Linked DNA regions of Thiohalobacter thiocyanaticus. The protein of the gene in region 1 binds, or shares a complex with, the protein of each later gene. Links are inferred from orthologs where the notes say so. Each region holds a gene or a part of one and is shown on either strand. Other genes may lie near its edges.

Evidence for each region.
Region 2: the proteins of trxA (region 1) and arsC are in contact, whole or in part, in an NMR structure (PDB 2IPA), measured with the Bacillus subtilis proteins. The link is inferred for Thiohalobacter thiocyanaticus from one-to-one orthologs.

What each region holds. Positions count from the first base shown.
Region 1 is NZ_AP018052.1:849,817-861,683, forward strand. Bases 1-2,834 are described here. They hold trxA (thioredoxin TrxA), read right to left. Parts: upstream 1,664-2,834; coding sequence 1,337-1,663; downstream 1-1,336. Other genes in these bases: rho (transcription termination factor Rho), read right to left, coding at 1-1,136; CFK21_RS03960 (DEAD/DEAH box helicase), read left to right, coding at 1,919-2,834. Outside these bases: more of CFK21_RS03960, read left to right, coding at 2,835-3,232; type II secretion system protein GspC, read left to right, coding at 3,251-4,138; type II secretion system secretin GspD, read left to right, coding at 4,202-6,223; type II secretion system ATPase GspE, read left to right, coding at 6,225-7,745; type II secretion system inner membrane protein GspF, read left to right, coding at 7,936-9,156; CFK21_RS03985 (MFS transporter), read left to right, coding at 9,379-10,584; CFK21_RS03990 (PKD domain-containing protein), read left to right, coding at 10,873-11,867. UniProt on the Bacillus subtilis protein: Participates in various redox reactions through the reversible oxidation of its active center dithiol to a disulfide and catalyzes dithiol-disulfide exchange reactions.
Region 2 is NZ_AP018052.1:2,202,814-2,214,764, reverse strand. The notes cover bases 5,533-8,450. They hold arsC (arsenate reductase (thioredoxin)), read left to right. Parts: upstream 5,533-6,733; coding sequence 6,734-7,168; downstream 7,169-8,450. Other genes in these bases: arsB (ACR3 family arsenite efflux transporter), read left to right, coding at 7,439-8,450; CFK21_RS10265 (metalloregulator ArsR/SmtB family transcription factor), read left to right, coding at 6,270-6,623; CFK21_RS10270 (putative bifunctional diguanylate cyclase/phosphodiesterase), read left to right, coding at 5,533-6,133. Outside these bases: CFK21_RS15405 (TRAP transporter small permease), read right to left, coding at 1-82; CFK21_RS10290 (TRAP transporter substrate-binding protein), read right to left, coding at 75-1,109; CFK21_RS10285 (TRAP transporter TatT component family protein), read right to left, coding at 1,331-2,215; dapE (succinyl-diaminopimelate desuccinylase), read right to left, coding at 2,240-3,370; CFK21_RS10275 (ArsC/Spx/MgsR family protein), read right to left, coding at 3,367-3,678; more of CFK21_RS10270, read left to right, coding at 3,998-5,532; more of arsB, read left to right, coding at 8,451-8,524; CFK21_RS10250 (DsrE family protein), read left to right, coding at 8,603-9,124; CFK21_RS10245 (Vgb family protein), read left to right, coding at 9,200-10,234; CFK21_RS10240 (PQQ-dependent sugar dehydrogenase), read left to right, coding at 10,246-11,364; CFK21_RS10235 (Crp/Fnr family transcriptional regulator), read left to right, coding at 11,448-11,882. UniProt on the Bacillus subtilis protein: Catalyzes the reduction of arsenate [As(V)] to arsenite [As(III)]. In vitro, can dephosphorylate para-nitrophenyl phosphate (pNPP).

The DNA.
Region 1 (11,867 bases):
TTCTGCAGCTCGTCGGGCTTGGTGAGCAGTTCCTCGCGACGGGTGCCGGAGCGGTTGATATTGATGGCGGGGTAGATGCGGCGCTCGGCGATCTTGCGGTCCAGGTGGATCTCCATGTTGCCGGTGCCCTTGAACTCCTCGTAGATCACGTCGTCCATGCGCGAGCCGGTGTCGATCAGGGCGGTGGCAATGATGGTCAGGGAGCCGCCTTCCTCGACATTGCGCGCGGCGCCGAAGAAGCGCTTGGGCCGGTGCAGGGCGTTGGCGTCCACGCCGCCGGTCAGCACCTTGCCGGAGGAGGGCACCACGGTGTTGTAGGCGCGCGCCAGGCGGGTGATGGAGTCCAGCAGAATGACCACGTCCTTCTTGTGCTCGACCAGACGCTTGGCCTTCTCGATCACCATCTCGGCGACCTGCACATGGCGGCTGGCCGGCTCGTCGAAGGTGCTGGATACCACCTCGCCGCGCACCGAGCGGTCCATCTCGGTGACCTCCTCGGGCCGTTCGTCGATCAGCAGTACGATCAGGTAGACGTCCGGGTAGTTGGTGGTGATGCTCTGGGCGATGTTCTGCAGCAGCATGGTCTTGCCCGCCTTGGGCGGGGAGACGATCAGCCCGCGCTGGCCCTTGCCGATGGGGGCGGCCAGGTCGATCACCCGCGGGGTGATGTCCTCGGTGCTGCCGTTGCCGATCTCCAGGCCCAGCCGTTCGGTCGGATGCAGCGGGGTGAGGTTCTCGAACAGCACCTTGTTGCGGGCGTTCTCCGGCGGCTCGAAGTTGATCTCGCTGACCTTGAGCAGGGCGAAGTAGCGTTCGCCCTCCTTGGGCGGGCGGATCTTGCCGGAGATGGTGTCGCCGGTGCGCAGGTTGAAGCGCCGGATCTGGCTGGGCGAGACATAGATGTCGTCGGGCCCGGCCAGATAGGAACTGTCGGCGGAGCGCAGGAAGCCGAAGCCGTCCTGCAGTATCTCCAGCACCCCGTCGCCGTAGATGGCCTCGCCGTTCTTGGCGTGGGCCTTGAGGATGGCAAAGATGATGTCCTGCTTGCGTGAGCGGGCCATGTTCTCGATGCCGATTTCCTGGGCAATATCAACGATTTCAGCGGCGGGTTTCTTCTTGAGATCGGTCAGGTTCATGTTTGTTACGGACGCAGTGGGTTTACGGGATGGATAGCACGACCAGGATCCGGCAGGGGTGCGGAGCTGAGGTGCGTCGTCAAATTAAAGCTTACAGGGGGGGCCGGTGAGGGCCGAGGAGCTATGGAGTTTGCTTTATCCGGTTAATCTAGCATGCCGTTCGGCGGCCGTCCAGCCTTTGCGGACGACCGCCGGCACGTTCAGATGTTGCTGTCGATGAAGGCCGTCAGCTGCGACTTGGAGACCGCGCCGACCTTGGTGGCCTCGACATTGCCGTCCTTGAACAGCATCAGCGTGGGGATGCCCCGGATGCCGTACTTGGGCGGCGTCTGCGGGTTCTCGTCGATGTTGAGCTTGGCGACCTTGATCTTGCCGGCGTACTCATCGGCGAGTTCGTCCAGGATCGGGGCGATCATCTTGCACGGGCCGCACCAGTCGGCCCAGTAGTCGACCAGGACCGGCTCGGAAGACTGCAGCACTTCCTGGTCGAAGGATGAATCTGTCACATACATGATGCGATCACTCACGGTTGTCGAACCTCCTGCTGTGCCTTGCCTGCATGCCAGAAAACCATTTCGGATCAGTGGAAGCGGACCGGGAACCCCCGGTTCTGGATGTGGAAGGCGCGGTGTGTTGTCGGATTTGCGGGATCTCGGGCCGCGCGTGCGGCGACCGGTCTGGATCGTGCCCGCCATTTCAGCGAAAAGCCCCGCGCATTGCAAGCCCCGGCGCCTGCCGTGCGGGCTGCTCGCCGCCGTTAAAATAGGTTATGCTAGGCCGTCATGACACAAGAAACTGAGAACACAACCCTTTTTTCCTCCCTGAACCTGTCGCCGGCAGTCCTGCAAGGTATTGAAGAGGCAGGTTTTACGAGTTGCACCCCGATCCAGGCCCGGGCTCTGCCGCCCCTGCTGGCCGGGCGCGACGTGGCCGGGCAGGCCCAGACCGGGACCGGCAAGACCGCCGCTTTTCTGGTGGCGGTGTTCGAACATCTGCTGCGGCATCCGCCGGCGGATGAACGTAGGCCGAACCAGGTCAGGGCACTGATCCTGGCGCCGACACGTGAGTTGGCGGTGCAGATCTACAATGACGCCGTCACACTCGGGAAACACACCGGGCTTACCTTCGCCGCCGTCTATGGCGGCACCGGCTACGAGGAACAGGCACAGCGCCTGCGCGAGGGGGTGGATGTGCTGATCGGCACGCCGGGACGCACCATCGATTACTTCAAGCAGCACCTGTTCGACCTGCGCCATGCCCAGGCCGTGGTGCTGGACGAGGCCGACCGCATGTTCGACCTCGGCTTCATCAAGGATGTGCGCTATCTGCTGCGCCGTTGCCCGCCCCCGGAGCAGCGCCTGGGACTGCTGTTCTCCGCCACCCTGTCCTGGCGGGTGACGGAACTGGCCTATGAGCACATGAACGATCCCGGGATCATCCGGGTCGAGCCCGAGCAGGTCACCGCTGAGAAGGTGCGCCAGGTGCTGTATCACACCGCCAACGCGGAGAAGATCCCGCTGCTGATCGGACTGCTCAAGCGGATGGACGCGCACCGCACCATCGTGTTCGTCAACACCAAGCACCAGGCCGAGCGGGTCTGGGGCTATCTGGAGGGCAACGGCATCAAGGCCGCCATCCTCTCCGGCGACGTGCCGCAGAACAAGCGCCTGCGGCTGCTGCAGCAGTTCCAGTCCGGCGAACTGCCGGTGATGGTCGGCACCGACGTGGCTGCGCGCGGGCTGCACATTCCGGATGTGAGCCATGTGATCAACTTCGACCTGCCGCAGGAGGCCGAGGATTATGTGCATCGCATCGGCCGCACGGCGCGGGCCGGGGCCGAGGGTGATGCCATCAGCTTCGCCTGCGAGAACTACGTCTATTCGCTGCCGGAGATAGAGGACTACATCGGCTACAAACTGCCGGTGGAGGCGGTCGACGAGTCCCTGCTCGGCGAGGTGCAGCCGCCGGTGCGGCGGGAGCGCCGCAAGCGCCCGCCCGGCGGTGGCGGGCGCGGCCGTGGCGGCGGCGGACGGCCGCACGGCGAAGGCGGTCGGCAACGGCAGGGCAGACGCGGCAGCGGACGCCGGCAGGACTGAATCCGGACAGAGACAGCGATGCATACCACCTGGCAAGACTGGCTGGCAACGCAGCAGGCCCGCACCGGCGCGCGCCTGCTGACCCTCGCGTTGGTCGTACTGGTAATCTATCAGTTGGCGCGCCTGACCTGGCAGCTGGTGCCGGCGCCGGACGTACCGCCCGCGCCGGCGACACCGGCAAACGTGGTTCCGTCCGCGCCGGCGGCCCCGGAGCGGGACCGGCCGTCGGCGGCGAACATTGCCGGCTGGCACCTGTTCGGCCAGGCCGATCCGGGCACAGGACCGGGAGTCGGCGGCGGCCGGGCCGCGCCCATCGATGCCCCCGAGACCCGCCTGAACCTGACCCTGCGCGGCCTGTTCGCCACCGAGGATCCCGAACGGGCCCGGGCCATCATCGCCGCACCCAATGGCGAGGAACGCAGCTACCGGGTCGAGGACGAACTGCCGGGCGGCGCCGAACTGAGCGCCATTTACGCCGATCGCATCATTCTGCAGCGCAACGGGCGCTACGAGACGCTGCGCCTGCCGCGCGAGTCGCTGGAGGGCGGCGCGGCAACCGGCGGGGGGCGCAGCGGCAATCTGAACCCGCGTGCCGGTGAGATCCTGGCCGAGTACCGCGGGATGCTGGAGACCAATCCGCGTGCGTTGGCTGACCTGATGCGGCCGGTGCCGGTCAGCGAGAACAACCGGTTCGTCGGATTCCGGTTGTATCCGGGCAACCGGCCGGAGTTGTTCCAGCAGCTGGGCCTGCGTCCCGGGGATCTGGTCACCCGGGTCAACGGTGTGGAACTGGACAGCGCGACCAGGGCCGCAGAGGTGCTGCAGCAGCTGCGCGACAGCCAGCAGGTCAGCGTGCAGCTGCGGCGCGGCAACCAGCTACTGGACTTGGCGTTTTCACTGCCCTGAGTGTAGGCTGGGGCAAGTTTTGGGGAATGAGTCTTGATCGATAACAAGCACAGCGCAAGCACTATGCGAGGCCTGAGGGGGATGCTGCAGCGGCTGCTGTTGATACTGATGCTCGGCGCGGCCCAGACCGCCTGGTCCCAGACCGTCACGCTCAATCTCAAGGACGCCGACATCAGCGCCCTGATCGGTACCGTGGCCGAGGTCACGGGGAAGAACTTCATTGTGGATCCCCGGGTCAAGGGTCAGGTCACGGTGATTTCCTCGCGGCCGATGGACACCCGCGAGGTCTATCAGGTGTTTCTCTCCATCCTCAAGGTGCACGGCTTCGCCGCCGTGCCCAGCGGCGAGGTGATCAAGATCGTCCCTGACGTGAATGCCAAGCAGGAGGGTATTCCCACCGTCAGCGACGAACGCCCCGGACAGGGTGATGAGATGGTCACCCGGGTGGTGCAGGTGCAGAACGTCACCGCCGCCCAGCTGGTGCCGATCCTGCGTCCGCTGGTGCCGCAGCAGGGTCACCTGGCGGCCTATCCCTCCACCAATGTCCTGATCATTTCCGACCGGGCCGACAACGTCGAGCGCATGGTCGATATCATCCGCCGCATCGACCGCGAAAGCGAAGGCGAGGTCGAGGTGGTGCGGCTGGAGCACGCCTCGGCCGCCGAGGTGGTGCGGATCCTGAACTCCATGCGCCAGGGCCAGCCGGGACAGCCCGTGGATCAGGGCCGGGGCGGCAGCACGCTGGCCGCCGATGAGCGCACCAACAGTGTGCTGCTCGGCGGTGAGCGCACCGAGCGCCTGCGTCTGCGCGCCATCATCGCGCACCTGGATACCCCGCTGGAGCGCGGCGGCAACACCCACGTGGTGTATCTGAAGTACGCCAAGGCCGAGGACCTGGTCGAGGTGCTGACCGGTGTGAGCACTCAGATCGAGGAGGAGCAGAAGGGCGGCGGCCAGCAGGCGGCGCAACGGGCCGGCACCAACATCCAGGCCGATCAGGCCTCCAACGCCCTGGTGATCACCGCGCCGCCGGACGTGTTCCGATCGCTGCAGGCAGTGATCCGGCAACTCGATATCCGCCGCGCCCAGGTGCTGGTCGAGGCGGTGATCGCCGAGATCAACGCCGACAAGGCCGCCGAACTGGGCGTGCAGTGGCGGGCCGCGCCGAACTCCAGCGAGGCCGGGGCCATCGGCGGTACCAACTTCGATATCACTACCCCCATCAACACGGTGGCGCAGAATCCGCTCGCCGCCGGCAACGGGTTGAGCATCGGCTACTTCGAAGGTACCACCGATTTCCTCGGCACCGAGATCCTCAATCTGGGCGCCCTGATCAAGGCCCTGGGCAGCGACAGCGAGTCCAATATCCTGTCCACCCCGACCCTGGTCACGCTGGACAACGAGGAGGCCGAGATCGTGGTGGCGCAGAACGTGCCCTTCATCACCGGTCAGTTCACCAATACCGGCGCGACCTCGGGCGCCACGAATCCCTTCCAGACCATCGAGCGCCAGGATGTGGGCCTGACCCTGCGGGTCACGCCGCAGATCAACGAGGGCGACGCCATCAAGCTGGAGATCGAGCAGGAAAGCTCCAGCGTGGCCGAGACGGCCGTCTCCGGCGCCTCGGACATCGTCACCAACAAGCGTTCCATCAAGACCAGTGTCATGGTGGCCGACCGCCAGGTGGTGGTGTTGGGCGGTCTGATCAGCGACGAGTTGAGCGAGTCGGTGCAGAAGATCCCGCTGCTGGGCGACATCCCGCTGCTCGGCAATCTGTTCAAGGCCCAGTCGACCAAGAAGACCAAGCAGAACCTGATGGTGTTCCTGCGGCCGGTGATCCTGCGCGATGCCGCCACCGAGAATGCGGTCAGCGCCGGCAAGTACAATTTCATGCGCGCCAAACAGCTGGAGAAGCGCGAGCGCGGGGTGAATCTGATGCGCGGCGACGATACGCCGCTGCTGCCGGAGATGGGCGGGTCCTTCGCTCCCGGCGCCACGGCGCCTGTCCTGCCGCCGCCGGCGCCCGAGGCGGGCGAGTCCGGTGATTCCGGGGCCGACACCGGTACGGAATTCGAGCTCGAATAGCATGACGATGGAGGACCCGGCGCAGGTGATGCAGGAGGCGGCCGAATCGGCCGAGCCGGCACTGCCCGGCTTTGCCTTCGCCAAGCGGCACGGGATACTGGTCGAGCGGGTCGAGGCCGGCCGGGCGCGGGTCAAGTGCCGGCCCGATGCCCGGCCGGCGGCGCTGGCTGAACTGCGTCGCCACCTGCAGCTGCCCCTCATCCTGGAAGAGGTGCCGGCCGAGCAGTTCGACGGCCTGCTGGCCGCCGCCTACGAGCAGGGCTCCAGCCGCACCATGCTGGCGATGGAGGATCTCGGCGACGAGTCCGACCTCAACAGCATCGCCGAGCAGCTGCCCGAGCCCGAGGATCTGCTGGAGAGCGAGGACGACGCGCCCATCATCCGGCTGATCAACGCCATCCTCACCGAGGCGGTGAAGGAAAACGCCTCCGACATCCACATCGAGACCTACGAGAACCGGCTGGTGGTGCGCTTCCGCGTCGACGGCGTGCTGCGCGAGGTGCTGCAGCCGCAGCGGGTGCTGGCACCGCTGATCGTCTCCCGCATCAAGGTCATGGCCAAGCTCGACATCGCCGAGAAGCGCCTGCCGCAGGACGGGCGCATTTCGCTGCGCATCGCCGGCCGGCCGGTGGACGTGCGCGTCTCCACCCTGCCGTCGGGGCACGGCGAGCGGGTGGTGATGCGCCTGCTGGACAAGCAGGCCGGGCGCCTGGACCTGAAGCACCTGGGCATGGATCCGGCCACCCGCGAGGTCATGGACCGCATCATCAAGCGCCCGCACGGCATCATCCTGGTCACCGGCCCGACCGGCTCGGGCAAGACCACCACCCTGTATGCCGTGCTGTCGGCCCTGAACGATCGCAGCCGCAACATCCTCACGGTGGAGGATCCGATCGAATACTACCTGGACGGCATCGGCCAGACCCAGGTCAGCACCAAGGTGGACATGAGCTTCGCCCGCGGCCTGCGCGCCATCCTGCGCCAGGATCCGGACGTGGTGATGGTGGGCGAGATCCGCGACCTGGAAACCGCCGAGATCGCCGTGCAGGCCAGCCTGACCGGTCACCTGGTGCTCTCCACCCTGCACACCAACAGCGCCGTCGGCGCCGTCACCCGCCTGCGCGACATGGGCGTGGAGCCGTTCCTGGTCGCCTCCAGCCTGGTCGGCGTACTGGCACAGCGGCTGGTGCGGGTGCTGTGTCACGAATGCAGGGTGCCCTATACCGCCAACGAGGCCGATTGCCGGGCGCTGGAGGTCGATGCCGCGCAGCCGCCGACCCTGTACCGGGCCACCGGCTGTGCCGCCTGCAACCAGCTCGGTTACCAGGGCCGCACCGGCATCTACGAGTTGCTCGAGGTCGACGAGCACATGGCGCAGATGGTCCATGACGGCGCCGGCGAGCACGAGATCGAGCGCTATGTGCGGGCCCGCGCGCCCAGCCTGCGCCAGGATGGCGCCCGCCTGGTGCTGGAAGGTCGGACCACGCTGGAAGAGGTGCTGCGGGTGACGCGTGAGGATTAGTGCCTGGACCCGGCATCGGAAATGTTGGCGATAACCCCCTGAGGATACCGTCATTCCCGCGCAGGCGGGAATCCAGTGACCGCAGCGGTGCCTGGATCCCGGCCGGAGCCTGTGCCGGCGCAGGCCGGTACCGGGATGACGTAACACGGGGGAGGTTCATGTAGATCTGTATCCTGACTCCTGAGTAATAATGCCCGCATTCGAATACACCGCACTGGATATCAAAGGCCGCGAACGCCGCGGCGTGCTGGAGGGCGATACCGCCCGCCAGGTGCGCCAGCAGCTGCGCGAGCGCCAGCTCACGCCCATGGCGGTGGAGCCGGTGGCGCAGGAGGAATCCAGTCGCGGCCGGCCGCGTGGCCTGGGGCTGCGCCGCGGGGCCAGCGCGACCGATCTGGCCCTGCTCACCCGCCAACTCGCCACCCTGGTGCGCTCCGGTACCCCGCTGGAGGAATCCCTGCGGGCGGTGGCCCAGCAGACGGAGAAGCCGCGGCTGGGCAACCTGCTGCTGGCCGTGCGCGCACGGGTCATGGAGGGCCACAGCCTGGCTGGCGGCCTGAGTGATTTTCCGCACGTCTTCCCCGAACTCTACCGTGCCACCGTGGCGGCCGGCGAACAGTCGGGTCATCTGGACCTGGTGCTGGAACGCCTGGCCGACTACACCGAGGCGCGTCAGCAGATGCGCTCGAAGATCCAGATGGCGCTGTTCTATCCGGTGATGCTGACCGTCATGGCCCTGACCGTGGTCGGGCTGCTGCTGGTCTACGTGGTGCCGCAGGTGGTGCAGGTGTTCGACAACATCGGCCAGACGCTGCCGCTGCTGACGCGGATCCTGATCGCCATCAGCGACTTCTTCCAGCACTGGGGCTGGCTGGTGCTGATCCTGCTGGTGCTGGGCGTGATCGGCGGCGGCTGGCTGTTCCGCCAACCCGGGCCGCGGCGCCGGCTGCACCGGCTGTACCTGTCGCTGCCGCTGATCTCGCGCCTGGTCAAGGGCGTGAACACGGCACGCTTCGCGCGCACGCTCAGCATCCTGGTCAGCAGCGGCGTGCCGGTGCTGGAAGGGCTGCGCATCGCCGGCCAGGTCATCGTCAACGAGCCCATGCGCGAGGCGGTGGAAGAGGCCGCGCGGCGGGTGCGCGAGGGCTCCAGCATCCAGGCCGCCATGCAGCGCAGCGGTTACTTCCCGCCCATGACCCTGCACCTGATCGCCAGCGGCGAGACCAGCGGCCAGCTCGAAGCCATGCTGGAACGCGCCGCCATCAGTCAGGAACGCGAGGTGGAAACCCTGATCGGGACCATCATGGCCCTGTTCGAGCCGCTGCTGATCGTGCTCATGGGCGTGCTGGTGCTGCTGATCGTGCTCGCCATCCTGCTGCCCATCTTCGATCTCAACCAGATGGTGCGCTGAAATGCGCAAATCCTTCACCACCAAGGACACGAAGAACACAAAAATACGATATACGTCATCCCGGCGCAGGCCGGGATCCAGATACCACCGCGGTTACTGGATTCCGGCCTGCGCCGGAATGACGATTCAAAGGGCCGGGTAGCTCAGTGAGCACCATTCATATCCCTTTGTGCTCTTCGTGTCCTTGGTGGTGAATCCTTTCCGAGTGAAGACATCCGTCCCATGCGCTGGCAACGCCTGACCCGCTCGCTGCGGCATTCCAATTACCGGATCTATTTCTTCGGCCAGCTGGTCTCGCTCAACGGGACCTGGATGCAGAACGTGGCCCAGGCCTGGCTGGTGTACCGGCTGACCGAGTCCAGCTTCATGCTCGGGCTGGTGAGCTTTCTCAGCCTGGCGCCGGTGCTGGTGTTCGGCCTGTTCGGCGGCGTGATTGCCGACCGACTGCCGCGGTTCCGGCTGTTTCTGGGCGCGCAGGTACTGGCCTGCCTGCAGGCGCTGACCCTGGGGCTGCTGACCGTGACCGGCCTGGTGACGGTGGAGTGGATCATGCTGCTGGCGCTGCTGCTGGGCCTGGTGCATGCAGTCGAGATCCCGGCCCGGCACACCCTGGTCGCCATGCTGGTGGCGAAGGAGGATCTGCACAATGCGGTCGCGCTCAATTCCAGCACCTTCAACTTCGCCCGCTTCCTCGGACCGATGCTGGCGGGCTGGCTGATCGCCCTGTGGGGCGAGGGCCCGGTGATCCTGCTCAATGCCCTGTCCTTCCTGGCCGTGATCCTGGCCATCCTGCGCATCCGCGTGCCGGTCACGCCCGAGAAGCTGGAGCGGCGTCAGGAAGGCATCTGGGACGGGTTGAGGTTCGCCTGGCAGCGGCCCGACCTGCGCTACGCCCTGATGATCGTCGGCGCGGTCAGCCTGTTCGCCAATCCCTACCTGGTGCTGATGCCGGTGTTCGCCCGCGAGGTCTATGGCGGCGGCTCCGACCTGCTCGGACTGCTGGTCGGCGTGGCCGGACTGGGCGCACTGGCCGGCGCCCTGCGGCTGGCCCAGCGGGAAAAGGGCGAGGGGCTGGAGCGACTGATTGCCGGTGCCGGCCTGCTGCTGGCCGCTGCCCTGATGCTGTTCGCCTACATGCCCTGGGTCGGCGGCGCGCTGGCGCTGGTGGTGGTGACCGGCTACGCCATCACCACGCTGGTGGCGTCCACCAATACCTTCCTGCAGCTGTCGGCGCCGGACAATCTGCGCGGCCGGGTGATGTCGCTGTTCTCGGTGGTCTTCATCGGCATGTCACCGGTCGGCAACCTGCTCGCCGGCGCTCTGGCCGAGGGCCTGGGCGTGCAACTCACTGTGTTGCTGCTGGGGGCGGTATGCCTGGGGTTCGCCCTGTATTACCGCGGCTATCTGGGCCGCCGGCGCGAGGCGTGATGACGGGGGAAGACCGGACTCAGAGGGGCCGCTGGCGGACGCGCGCCGTGGAGCGGCGTTCCTGACCATCCGTGAAAAATATCGACTTGAAAATCAGGGGCTTTTGGCGGGCCTGTCCGGGCCCGTGGATCGATTCACTTTTATTTCAATGGGTTGAACCTGTTTTTGGTGCGTGCCCCAGTGCGTGTCAATTTGACGTCACTGGTATATACTCCCGGGAAAATCCCGGGTGCAGGGCGGCAACCGCCGTCTGTCCCTTCGAATAATTCAAAAAGTGGGAGTCGAATCATGTCCGGTTCAGGCCTGTTCTTTCCGTCATTCATCCAGGGCGCTGGTCGCCGCGCCGGTCTCCTGTCCACCGCGCTGCTATCCGCCCTGCTGTTGCTCCCCCTGACCGGCCAGGCTGCGGACAACTGTCCCATGCTGCCGGCGTCCGATCAGCTCGACAGCGACCAGGACGGCGTGGGGGATGCCTGCGACAACTGCCTGCTGGTGGCCAATCCCGATCAGATCGATACCGATGCCGATGGCTACGGCAATATGTGCGATCCCGATTTCAACAATGATGGGGCAATCAATTTTGCCGATCTGGCTTACATGAAGTCCAGATTTTTTACTGCCGATCCAGAGAGTGATCTGAATGGGGATGGGGCAGTCAACTTTGCCGATCTGGCTTTGCTGAAATCAATGTTCTTCCAGATGCCAGGTCCGACCGGCTGGACGCCGGCGCTGACCAACACTGCGCCCCTGGCCGCGGCGGGGCCCGACACCACGGCATACCCCGGCGAATATGTCGTGCTGGACGGACGCGGATCCTATGACGACGATGGCGACGTGCTGCATTACCACTGGACGCTGGCGGCAGCACCCTCGGGCAGCGCGGCCCAGTTGCTGGATGCCTGGAGCGATCAGGCCAGTCTGGTGCCGGACCTGCACGGCACCTACCGGATTGAACTCACCGTCTATGACGGTGCCGGTGCGAGTGCCTCCGACAGTATCGAGATCACCACGCTCAATGCCCGGCCGGTGGCCCATGCCGGCAGCGATTTCAGCGTCACGCCGGGCGACACGGTGACGCTGGACGCCTCGGCCTCCTACGACCCCGACAGCGATGCCCTGAGCTACCAGTGGAGCCTGATCAGCCGGCCCGACGGCAGCCTGGCCATGCTCAGCGATCCGGCCGCGGTGATGCCGCAGTTCGTCGCCGACGTGGCGGGGGATTACCGGTTCAGCCTGGTGGTCAACGACGGCCAGCTGGACAGCGATCCGGACAGCATCACGGT
Region 2 (11,951 bases), 1.4 Mb from region 1 along the record:
CCAGCAGCAGCAGGCTGAGCCCGGCCATGCCGGTCTCGAAGCCGACCAGCAGGCGGCGCAGCCGCTGCAGGGCTTCAGTCATGGGCGCCGTGGGCGGTTGTGGTGCCTTCGGCCGGAGTTGACCGGTACTCGGTCAGCAGTTCCCGGGTCCGCTCATACAGCGAGCGCGGGATGTAGCTGTCCTCGGTCAGTTGCGCCGCGGCCTGGTCGCGCATCTCCAGCAGGGCGTCGCGATCCAGCGATTCCGGCGGCATGACGAACTCCATCCCTTCCTCGCGCAGCACCTCCAGACTGGTGGCGTTGTCCGCGCGGGTGGCGCGGATGAGCTCGCGGCTTGCCTGCGCGCCGGTCTCGCGCAGCACCTGCTGCAACTCCGCGGGCAGTTTGTCGAAAAAGCGTTTTGCCACCACCAGGGCGCCGATGCCGTTGGCCATGGGCAGCTGGCTCATGTAGTCGAGCCGGGTGTGCCACTGCAGGGCGATGGCCGCGAGCGGCGTGCAGTAGACGGTGTCGATCAGGCCGGTGGACAGGCTGGTGTAGACATCGGTGATGGACAGCGGCACCGGGGCCAGATCGCCGGCGGCGAACATGGCCTGACCGAGCGGGTCGCCCTGCCACAGCCAGATGCGCCGCTTTTTCAGATCCTCGAAATCCTCGATGCGATGCTGGGAAAAGAAATAGACGAAGCCGACTTCCATCCAGCCCAGCAGTTCGTAGCCGTTGTCGCGAAAGCCGGTTTCGATCTCCGCCATGAGTTCGCTGCGGACGTGATCGATTTCCTCGTAGCTGTCGAACAGGAACGGGAACTCCAGCACCCGCGCCGGCGAATGGATGCTGCCGATGCCGTAGCCGGTGAAGGCGGCACCGTCGAGCTGGCGGTAGCGGATCTTGCGCAGCACGTCCGGCTCGTCGCCCTGCACGCCGCCGGGGTAGAACTTGAGTTCCAGCCGCCCCCCGCTGCGGCGTTCGATCTCCCGGCCCCAGTCCTCCAGCAGGTTCATCCAGGTCGAGCCGGGCGGGGCCAGGGTGGCGAACTTGAGGGTGTAGTCGGCGGCCTGCACGGGACCGCTGATGGTGATTGCCAGAAACAGCACAAGTGTTGCCGTCATGAACTTCATCAATACGCCGTCATCCCGGCGCAGGCCGGGATCCAGTGGGTTACCCGGCGACGGCCGGATCCGGGATCCCGGTACCGGATCGCGTCCGGCACAGGCACTGCGCCGGGATGACGGGCAGAGGGGGGCGCGAATCAGGTAAGGATAGTATGGGCGTATGCGACTCGCTGAATACATCGATAAGGCCTTTGTCGGCAGACTTCGTTTCCAGGGCATCAGAACCATTCGGCTTCACGCTCCAGCAGCCGGCGTGCGCGTTCGCGCGCGACCTGATTGACGAAGGCCAGCTGTTCAGGATCGCTTGCGGGTTCGGTGTCGAGCACATCAGTCAATCGGGCATGAAAGGCCTCGCGGTCCATGAGCTGGCGGTCGAGGAACTCGGCCTGCAGCACCTCGCCCAGCAGCATCCGGCCGCCGCTGGCGGCCCGGGCCGCGCTGAAGTGTTGCTGCGCGCGTTCGGGGTCGCCGCCCAGCATGGGCGGACGGCTGCCGTAATAGACGCCGAAGAACAGGTGCGGGCCGCCGTGGTAGTAGTCCGGATCGAGTTCCAGTGCGCGCTGCATCAGGGCCGCGGCCCGGCCCAGGCGGGCGATGCTGCGGGGATCGTCACGGTTGAGGTCGATGTGTTTGGCCCAGCAGGAGGCGGTCCAGAACAGGGCCGGAACCTGGGCGGCACCGGCCTGCTGCAGGGCCTGTTCGAGTTCGCGCAGCGGCGTGTCGAAGATGTCGGGCGTGAAGCCGGTCCGCCGCAGCGCGGAGGCACCATAATCGCGGCAACGCGCATACAGGCCGGCGGCGCGCTGCGGATCGCTCAGTTCGACGAAGGCGAAGCTGTAGCCGTAATAGCCCTCGGCGGCATACAGCTGCAGCCGGGCATTGCCGGGGTCGGCGGCGATCATGCCTTCCAGCATCTTCAGGTTGGCGGGCATGGCCGCGCGGGCCAGTTCCAGATCGGTCTCGCGGTGCATGGCGCTGATGCTCTGCTCCATCAGCCCCATCGAGGAGCGCACCACCAGCTGGTTCATGGAACAGCCGCCGAGCAGCAGCAGGGCGGACAGCAACAGATACGGTCCCCGACGACCGCTGTGAAGGCTCTTCATCTTCTCCATCCCCCGGGCCGCTGCTCAGGCGAGCAGTTTGGTCAGGATCGTTTCGTATAGTACTGACAGGCGCTCGAGATCGTCGCAGCGCACACATTCATTGACCTTGTGGATGGTCGCATTCACCGGTCCCAGTTCCAAGACCTGGGCACCGGTCGGGGCGATGAAACGACCGTCCGAGGTGCCGCCGGCGGTGGACAGCTGCGCTTCGAAACCGCAGCGCTCGCGTACCGCCGCGCGCGCGGCCTCGACCAGTTCGCCGGCCGGGGTGAGGAAGGGGGCGCCGGAATGGGTCCAGTCCAGTTCGTATTCCAGCGCGTGGCGGTCGAGCAGTTCATGCACCCGGCGCTTGAGCCCGTCGGCGTCGGACTCGGTGGAATAACGGAAGTTGAACAACAGCATCAGTTCGCCGGGGATGACATTGTTCGCCCCGGTGCCGGCCTGGACATTGGAGATCTGGAAGGTGGTGGGCGGAAAGTGGTCGTTGCCCGCGTCCCATTCGGTCGCGCACAGCTCGGCCAGGGCCGGGGCGGCCTGGTGGACCGGGTTGCGGGCCAGGTGCGGATAGGCGACATGGCCCTGGACGCCCTTGATGCGCAGTTCACCCGACAGCGAGCCGCGGCGGCCGTTCTTCATCACATCGCCCACCTGCTCGCTGCTGGAGGGTTCGCCCACCAGGCACCAGTCGATGCGCGTCCCCTGCGCCTGCAGCCACTCGACCACCTTGACCGTGCCGTTCACCGAGGGGCCTTCCTCGTCGCTGGTGATGAGGAAGGCGATGGAGCCGCGCGGTTCGGGATGGGTGGCGAGAAAGCGGTCCACGGCCGTGAGCATGGCGGCCAGGCTGCCCTTCATGTCGGCGGCGCCGCGGCCGTAGAGCCAGCCGTCGCGCTCCGTGGGTTCGAAGGGCGGGCTGTCCCAGGCCTCGAGCGGGCCGGTCGGCACCACGTCGGTGTGGCCGGCGAACACGAACAGCGGTCCGCTGTCACCGCGCCGCGCCCACAGGTTGCTGACCTCGCCGAAGGGCAGGGGGGTGATGTCGAAGCCGCGGGCGGTCAGGAATTCGGCCATCATGGCCTGGCAGCCGGCGTCATCGGGGGTGACCGAGTTGCGGGCGATCAGGTCGCGGGCCAGGTCCAGGGTGGTCATGCTCATGAGGCCAGCAGTTCCTGGTAGCGCTCGGGGCTGAAGCCCACCTCGATGCGGCCGTCGATCTCCAGCACCGGGCGCTTGATCAGGGTCGGGTTGTCCAGTACCAGCGCCTTCACCGCGTCCGGGCCGAGATCGGCACGCTGCGCCTCGGGCAGCTGACGCCAGCTGGTGCTGCGGCGGTTGATCAGGGCGACGGGGTCGAGTTGACGCAGCCAGTCATCGACCCGGCTCGGTTCCAGGCCGTCGGCGCGGAAGTCGTGGAAGCGGTAGTCAAGGCCCTGCTGGTCCAGGAAGCGGCGGGCCTTGCGCACCGTGTCGCAGGACGTGATTCCAAATAATGTTATTTTCATAAACCCTGGATAAGCTGATGAGAAATATGCCTATTGTCGCCTAATTCCGGTGGCGGGAAAAGTCTCGGCAGGGGGCTGGCGGCTCGGGGTGCAAATTCCCGGTAAAGGTTTCCCCTGATAAGTCGACAAATTGACGGAAGAGGGCCGGCCAGGCGCTGTCTGTCATGAAGGGTCCGGTTACGGCAGCGAAAATCGCGGCGGGGCGGTCCGGACCGATCCGCGTCAATAAGAATGGACAGGGACCAGTGTCCAGCCAGCTCACAGCTTCGGGTCCGAGATAATGCCAGATTCCACCCAGGTGCCTGAAACCCGTATCGCTGCGGATTTTTCCCAGCTCGATACCTTACTACAGGCCTCTCCCGCTGTCCTCTACAGTGGCAGTCAGAATCCCGGAACCCAGTCGCTGGAAGTGGACTGGGTGAGCAGCAACCTCTGGGCCCTGACCGGTTACCGGCCGCAGGAGGCCCGGGATCCGTCCTGGTGGAGTCAGCAGGTTCATCCCGATGACCTGGAGCGGGTGCAGGTCAGTTTCGCCCGCCTGGGCAAGCGCAGGGAAATCTACGCCGAGTACCGCTTCCGCTTCCGCAACACCGGTTATCGTTGGATTCGCGATCACCGCCGGGTCTGCGACCCGGAGGTCGACGGCCGCTGCCAGGTCAAGGGGGCGTGGCTGGATGTGACCGAACGGCGCGAGATCCAGACCCGGCTGCATGAGCGCGAACAGCTGCTGCGGCGCCTGGTCGAGACCGACATGGAGGGCGTGCTGGTGGTGGACGCCGAGGGCCGCATCATCGAGATCAATCCGGCCGGGCTGGGACTGCTGAGTTGCCGGGATGCCAACGAAGTCATCGGCAACAGCCTGATGCACTATGTGGCACCGCATCATCAGAAACGCTTCGTGCTGCTGGCCCGGCGGGCCGTCAGCGGTGAACCGGTCAATTACGAATTCGACATTCACGACGCCCGCGGCGAACCGATGCGGGTGGAGACGCGCTGCTCGCCGCTGTTCGACGCCCACGGCCAGATCCGCTCGGTGCTGATCGTGGCGCGCGACAGCAGCCGCCGCTCCGATGCTGCCTACCAGGCCCAGTACCTGGCCCACTACGACATGCTCACCGGGCTGCCCAACCGGGCCCTGTTCCGCGACCGGCTGCTGCAGTCCATGGCCCAGGCGCGCCGCTCCGAGACCCTGATCGCGGTGATGTTCCTGGACATGGACAATTTCAAGGACGTCAACGATACCCTCGGCCACGCCGTGGGCGATCGTCTGCTCAGGGAGGTCTCGGCGCGCATCGTGGGCTGCACCCGCGAGACCGATACCGTGGCCCGCTTCGGCGGCGACGAGTTCGGCGTGATCCAGACCAGCATGCACTCGGTGGAGGATGCCGCCGAACTGGCCGAGCGCATCGTCGATACCGTCAGCCAGCCGATCATCATCGATAATCACGAGATCCATTCCGCCATCAGCATCGGCGTGACCCTGTATCCCTTCGACGATCACCACAATGCCGACGAACTGCTCAAGAACGCCGACCTGGCCATGTACAAGGCCAAGCGCGAAGGCCGCAACCGGTTCCAGTTCTATGTCGCCGAGCTCAATCGCATCGTCCAGCGCCGGGCGACCATCGAGCGCGACCTGCGTCTGGCGCTGCAGCGCGACGAGTTCAGTCTGCATTTCCAGCCGCAGCTGTGCATCGAAACCGGTCAGGTGATCGGGGTCGAAGCGCTGCTGCGCTGGAATCAGCGCGAACGCGGGCCCATCTCGCCGGCCGAGTTCATCCCGGTGGCCGAAAGCACCGGCCTGATCATGGACATCGGCCAGTGGGTGCTGCAAGAGGCGTGTCGCCAGGTCACCGAGTGGCAGGCGGCCGGACTGCCGCCGGTACGGGTGGCGGTGAACATCTCGCCGGTGCAGTTCCGCCACCGGCAGCTGCTGGACTCGATCATGAACGCTCTGCAGTCCAGCGGCGTGGATCCGCAACTGCTGGAGATCGAGCTGACCGAAAGCCTGATCATGCGCGATGCCGACACCACCATCTCCACCCTGCGCCGGCTGCGCGAGTTGGGCGTGGAGGTGTCGGTGGACGATTTCGGCACCGGCTATTCCTCGCTCAGCTATCTCACCCGCTTTCCCATCAACAAGATCAAGCTCGACCAGTCCTTCGTGCGCGACATCCACAAGCCCGACGGCGCGGCCATCGCCCGCACCGTCATCACCCTGGGCCAGACCCTGGACATGCGCGTCATGGCCGAGGGCGTGGAGACCTACGAACAGCTGGCCTTCCTGCGCGAACACGGCTGCCACGAGGCCCAGGGCTTCCTGTTCAGCCGACCCATGCCGGGCGGGGCCATCCAGCGCCTGCTCACCGACTCGCGCGAGGACCTGCGCCTGCGCATGCTCGAGCCGGCGTTCTGACGCTTTCTTCCGCTTCTGTTCCATTCGACCGGGATACTCCCTCCCGGGCCCTTGTCCCGCCCCCCCCCGGTGCAGCGTCTGCCGGTTGAATACATGCCGTTGACCATATATACGGAATACCGTATATTCGGTCGCCATGCAGATCTCACCCGACAGCCTGTTCGCCGCCCTGGCCCACCCGCTGCGTCTGCGCGCCCTGTTGCTGCTGCAGCGGGAAGGCGAGTTGTGCGTGTGCGAACTGACCCATGCCCTGCACGTGTCCCAGCCCATGATCTCCCGCCACCTGGCCCAGCTGCGCCAGGCCGGTGTGGTCAGCGACCGGCGTCAGGGCCAGTGGATCTACTACCGGCTGCATGAGGCGCTGCCCGACTGGGCGGCAAAGGTCGTGGCGCAGACGGCGCTGGGCGTGGGCAATCAGTCTCCCTTCAGTGAGGATCACGCCGCGCTGGCCGCCATGCCCGATCGGCCCGGCAGTGCCTGCTGCGCCTGAATGAGTCGTTTCTGTGCGCCTCAGCGTCTTTGTACCCATAGGGCATAAACGTCCTCTGCGTTGCAGTCACGCTGCTCAGGTGATGAACCCGTAACGAGGTATACCCGCTCATGAACCTGCTCTTTCTCTGCACCGGCAATTCCTGCCGTTCCCAGATGGCCGAGGGCTGGGCCAGGCGGCTCGCCCCGGCGGGCTGGCACATCGACTCGGCCGGCATCGAGTCCCATGGCCAGAATCCGCGCGCCATCGCCGTGATGGCCGAGGCGGGCGTGGATATCTCGGACCAGGCATCCACCCGCGTGACCGACGCCATGCTGCAGGCGGCCGACCTGGTGATCACGGTGTGCGGCCATGCCGACGAGCACTGCCCGGCACTGCCGCCCGGCACCCGCCGGGAGCACTGGCCGCTGCAGGATCCGGCGCGGGCCACCGGGACGGAAGACGAGATCCTGGCCGTGTTCCGCGCCGCGCGTGACGATATCCGTGACCGGGTGCGTGCACTGCTGCAGCCGCTGCAGCAGGAGCAGGCACAGCAGCAGCAATGACCCGCCTGTGTGAATGGCCACGGAAAACACGGAAAGCACGGAAAGCACGGAAATATACGATTCAGCGCGTAGGTCGGGTTAGCGCAGCGTAACCCGACGGCCCGCGGCATGTTGGGTTACGGCGCTGTGCGCCTAACCCAACCTACGTTATGCCGGACATCAGCAGTTCAGAACGCAGGTCGGATCAACGCAGCGTAACCCGACATCTTCACAGGAGCGAACATGAGTAGCCAGTGCGAGACCACCGCCAGACGCGCCGCCGGCGCCGACATGGGTTTTTTCGAACGCTACCTGACCCTGTGGGTGTTCCTGTGCATCCTGGCCGGCATCGGGCTGGGGCATTTCTTCCACGGCGGCTTCCAGGTCATCGGCGGCATGGAAGTCGCGCAGGTCAACCTGCCGGTGGCGGTGCTGATCTGGTTGATGGTCATCCCCATGCTGCTCAAGATCGACCTGCGTGCATTGAAGGGCGTGCGCCGGCATGCGCGCGGCGTGGGTGTGACCCTGTTCGTGAACTGGGCGGTCAAACCCTTCTCCATGGCGCTGCTGGGCTGGCTGTTCATCGGTTGGCTGTTCCGGCCCTGGCTGCCGGCGGAGCAGATCGAGTCCTATATCGCCGGACTGATCATCCTGGCCGCTGCGCCCTGCACGGCCATGGTCTTCGTCTGGAGTCACCTCACCGAGGGCGAGCCGCACTTCACCCTGACCCAGGTGGCCCTCAACGATGTCATCATGATCTTCGCCTTCGCCCCCATCGTGGGCCTGCTGCTGGGGTTGTCGGCCATCAGCGTGCCCTGGGACACCCTGGTGCTGTCGGTGCTGCTCTATATCGTCGTGCCGCTGATCCTTGCCAACCTGTGGCGGCGCTGGCTGCTCAATCACGAACACGGCTATCTGCGCCTGCAGCGGGTGCTGGAGCGGATGCATCCGGTCTCGCTGGCGGCACTGCTGGCCACGCTGGTGCTGCTGTTCGGCTTTCAGGGGGAACAGATCATCAAGCAGCCCCTGATCATCGCGCTGCTGGCCGTGCCCATCCTGATCCAGGTCTTCTTCAACTCGGGGCTGGCCTATCTGCTCAACCGGGCGGTGAAGTCCCCGCATTGCGTGGCCGGCCCCTCGGCGCTGATCGGTGCCAGCAATTTCTTTGAACTGGCCGTGGCCACCGCCATTGTGCTGTTCGGCTTCGAGTCGGGCGCGGCGCTGGCGACGGTGGTCGGCGTGCTGATCGAGGTGCCGGTGATGCTGCTGGCGGTGCGGGTGGTCAACCGCAGCCGCGACTGGTACGAGTCCCGTGCCGGCGTGCCCGCGCACGCGAGCTGCTGCCCGCCCGGTGCGGCGGACCCCGGCGGACATTGATCACCAGTGCCGGGGGCAGGCAGGGCCGGGCTGCACTGCTACACTGAACCTGGAGAGCATCAATCCAGGAGGTATGCCATGTCCGCAGCAGGAAAGAGTGCCGGCCGCGGCGCCGCAATTCTGTGGATGACCGCCGCCCTGTTCGCAGCCACAGTCTGGCTACTGCCGGCCGCGCCGGTGCAGGCCATGAACGGGGAAGCGAAGGTGGTCTATCACGCCGATTATTCCGATCCGCGCCGCTTCAGTGCGATGCTGACCAGCATCAACAACATGATCACCACCTACAAGAGCGATCTGCGCGATTATGACGTGCGCATCGTCTTCGTCGCCCACGGCATCCGCTTCCTGACGGAGGACGCGCTGGCCGAGACCCCGTTCGCGGCCGACGCCGCATTGCGCGAGCGGCGCGAGAATCTGCGCGGCCGGCTGCGCAGCCTGGTCGATGTGCACGGTGTGAAGCTGGAACTGTGCGACATCACCCGTTCCGAAATCGGCCTGTCCGAAGACGAGTTGTACCAAGGGGTCGAAATGGTCCGTTCGGGCGTGGTGCGTATCGCTGAACTGCAACAGCAGGGCTTTGCCTATCTCAAAATCGAGTAAGGCGGGATTCAGGAACCCGTCCGGCCCCGGCGTGTCTCATATCCTGTCAACAGCAATCACCGAGCGGGGAACTTCATGATACGCATGCTGCTGGCTTTCGTGCTGGGCCTGATGCTGGTGCCGGTCCAGGCACAGGAGACATCGGTCGGGATCGACCACTGGCAGGTCGAATGGCCCAACACCCGGCCGCGGGATCCTGCGCTGGCCGCCGACGGCCGGGTCTGGTTCGTTGGGCAGACCGGCGACTATGCGGCCGTGTTCGATCCGGAGACGGAAACCTTCAGGCGTTACGATCTGCCCGAGGGCGCCGGTCCGCACACCGTCTATATCACCCGCGACCAGGAGATCTGGTACGCCGGCAACCGGGATGCCCATCTGGGTCGGATCGATCCGCAGACCGGCGCCATCGAACGCATCGCCATGCCGCAGGGACAGCTCAAGGATCCGCATACCCTGTACGAGGACTCCAAGGGCCGGCTCTGGTTCACCGCCCAGTGGGCCAACCAGATCGGGCGTTACGATCGTGACAGCGGCGAGATCCGGTATGTCGATGTCCCGACGCCCAAGGCACGCCCCTACGGCATCCTCATCGACGCCCAGGATACCGTCTGGGTCGCGTTGTTCGGGACGCATAAGCTGGCGCGGATCACACCCGACATGCAACTGACCGAAATCGAACTGCCGCGGTCTGAGGCCCGGCCGCGCCGTCTGGCCGTCAACGCCTGCGGCATCTGGTACGTCGATTATGCCGAGGGCTACCTGGGGCGCTACCAGCCGTTGACCGGCGGCTTCAGGGAGTGGCGCCACAGTCCGGCGGCGCAGGCCGGCCCCTATGCCATGGCTGCCGACGCGGCCGGCCGCATCTGGTTCGTCGAGACCCATCCCGATCCCAACCGCCTGGTGGGGTTCGATCCGGATAGCGAGCGCTTCTTCGGCGTCAGCCCCATCCCCGGCGGCGCCGGTGCAGTGCGCCACATGGTGTATGACCCGTCACACCACGCCCTCTGGTTCGGCACCGACACCAATCGCCTGATGCGGGCCGACCTGCCGCCGATGCAGGCGCCCGCGGTCCCGGCCCAGGCTGCCACCGCGGACAGGGGCTGTAACTGATGGAGGTAAGGATGAAACGCATACGCACAAGCCGCATGTGCTGCCTCAGAGTGCTGCTGTTCGGCTGGCTGCTGACGACGGTTGGGTTGAGCGTTGCGGCTGATGCCGACCGGCGTCTGGAGACCGTGGCCGAGGGACTGGGCATTCCCTGGGGCATGGCGTTTCTGGATGCCGGCACCCTGCTGTTCACCGAACGCGCGGGCCGGGTCGGGCGGCTGAATCTCGCAACCGGCGCGGTCAGCTACCTGGACGGTGTACCCGGGGTGTATGCCGAAGGGCAGGGCGGTCTGCTGGACATCGCCCCTGCGCCGGATCATGCCGAGACCGGCTGGATCTATTTCACCTACGCCAAAGCGGTGGACGGCCAGGGCGCGACCGCCCTGGCGCGGGCGCGGCTCAGCGGCGACCGGCTGGCGGACTGGCAGGAACTGATCGTCACGCAATCCCGCAGCGACACCACGCGCCACTTCGGCAGCCGCATCGCCTTCGACGGCAGGGGACATCTGTTCTTCGGCATCGGCGACCGCGGCGTGCGCCCCAATGGTCAGGATCTGACCACCCACGCCGGCAGCGTGCTGCGCCTGAAGCTCGATGGCAGCGTGCCGCAGGACAACCCCTTCGTCGGCCGCGAGGACGTGCTGCCCGAGATCTGGAGCTACGGCCATCGCAATCCGCAGGGCCTGGTCTACGACAGCGGGCACGACCGCCTGTGGCTGATTGAGCACGGCCCGCGCGGCGGCGACGAGATCAATCTGGTCACGCCCGGTGCCAACTATGGCTGGCCGGTGGTGTCGCACGGCCAGGAATACTGGGGGCCGGTCGATGTCGGCGAGGCGACATCGAAGCCGGGCATGACGGATCCGGTCAAGGTCTACATCCCCTCCATCGCCCCGGGCAGCCTGCTGCTGTATTCCGGCCAGGCCTTTCCCGACTGGCAGGGCGACCTGTTCTCCGGTGCCCTGAAGCTGCGCCATCTCAACCGCGTCACCCTCGATGCCGACGGCAACCCCGTCGGCGAGCAGCGCCTGCTGCAGGATCTGGATGCACGCATCCGGGCCCTGGCTGAAAGTCCTGAAGGCTGGCTGTATCTGTCCACCGACAGCGGTCGGATCTACCGCCTGCGACCCTGAGCGGAAGCTTCAGAACGGCCGCCCGGCGGCCGTTATGACTGTTGAACGGCTTCCGGCCGGGGATTCGCAGGGAGGATGCTGTCGTGGATGGCATTGACTACACGCCGCTGTTCCGGGCGCTCAGTGAGGACGACCTCAGGAAGATCGACCCCTACATCGGCACCATTGAACTGGATGCCGGCGATGTCCTGTTCGCCGAAGGCGACCAGAGCGACTTCGCCGCCTTTGTCACTGATGGACAGCTGGAAGCCGTCAAAAAGGACTTCAACAACAACGAAAAGATCGTGTCCCGTTTCAGCGCCGGTACGGCCATCGGTGAAATGGCCCTGCTCGACGGTCTGCCGCGCTCCGCCACCATCCGGGCAGAATCGGCCGCCTCCGTGACGGTGCTGGACCGCCAGGGCCTGGATGCCATCATCGCGGCCGAGCCCCATGTCGGGGTGAAGATATTGCGCCATCTGGCCAGGACCGTCAGCTACAACCTGCGTCGTACCTCGAATCAGCTTTCCGACCTGTAACCGCCGTCCCTGCACCGGCCATCCGGCCAGTTCTGTCCATTTCTGCGAACAGCGAGTCCCCTGTCCCGG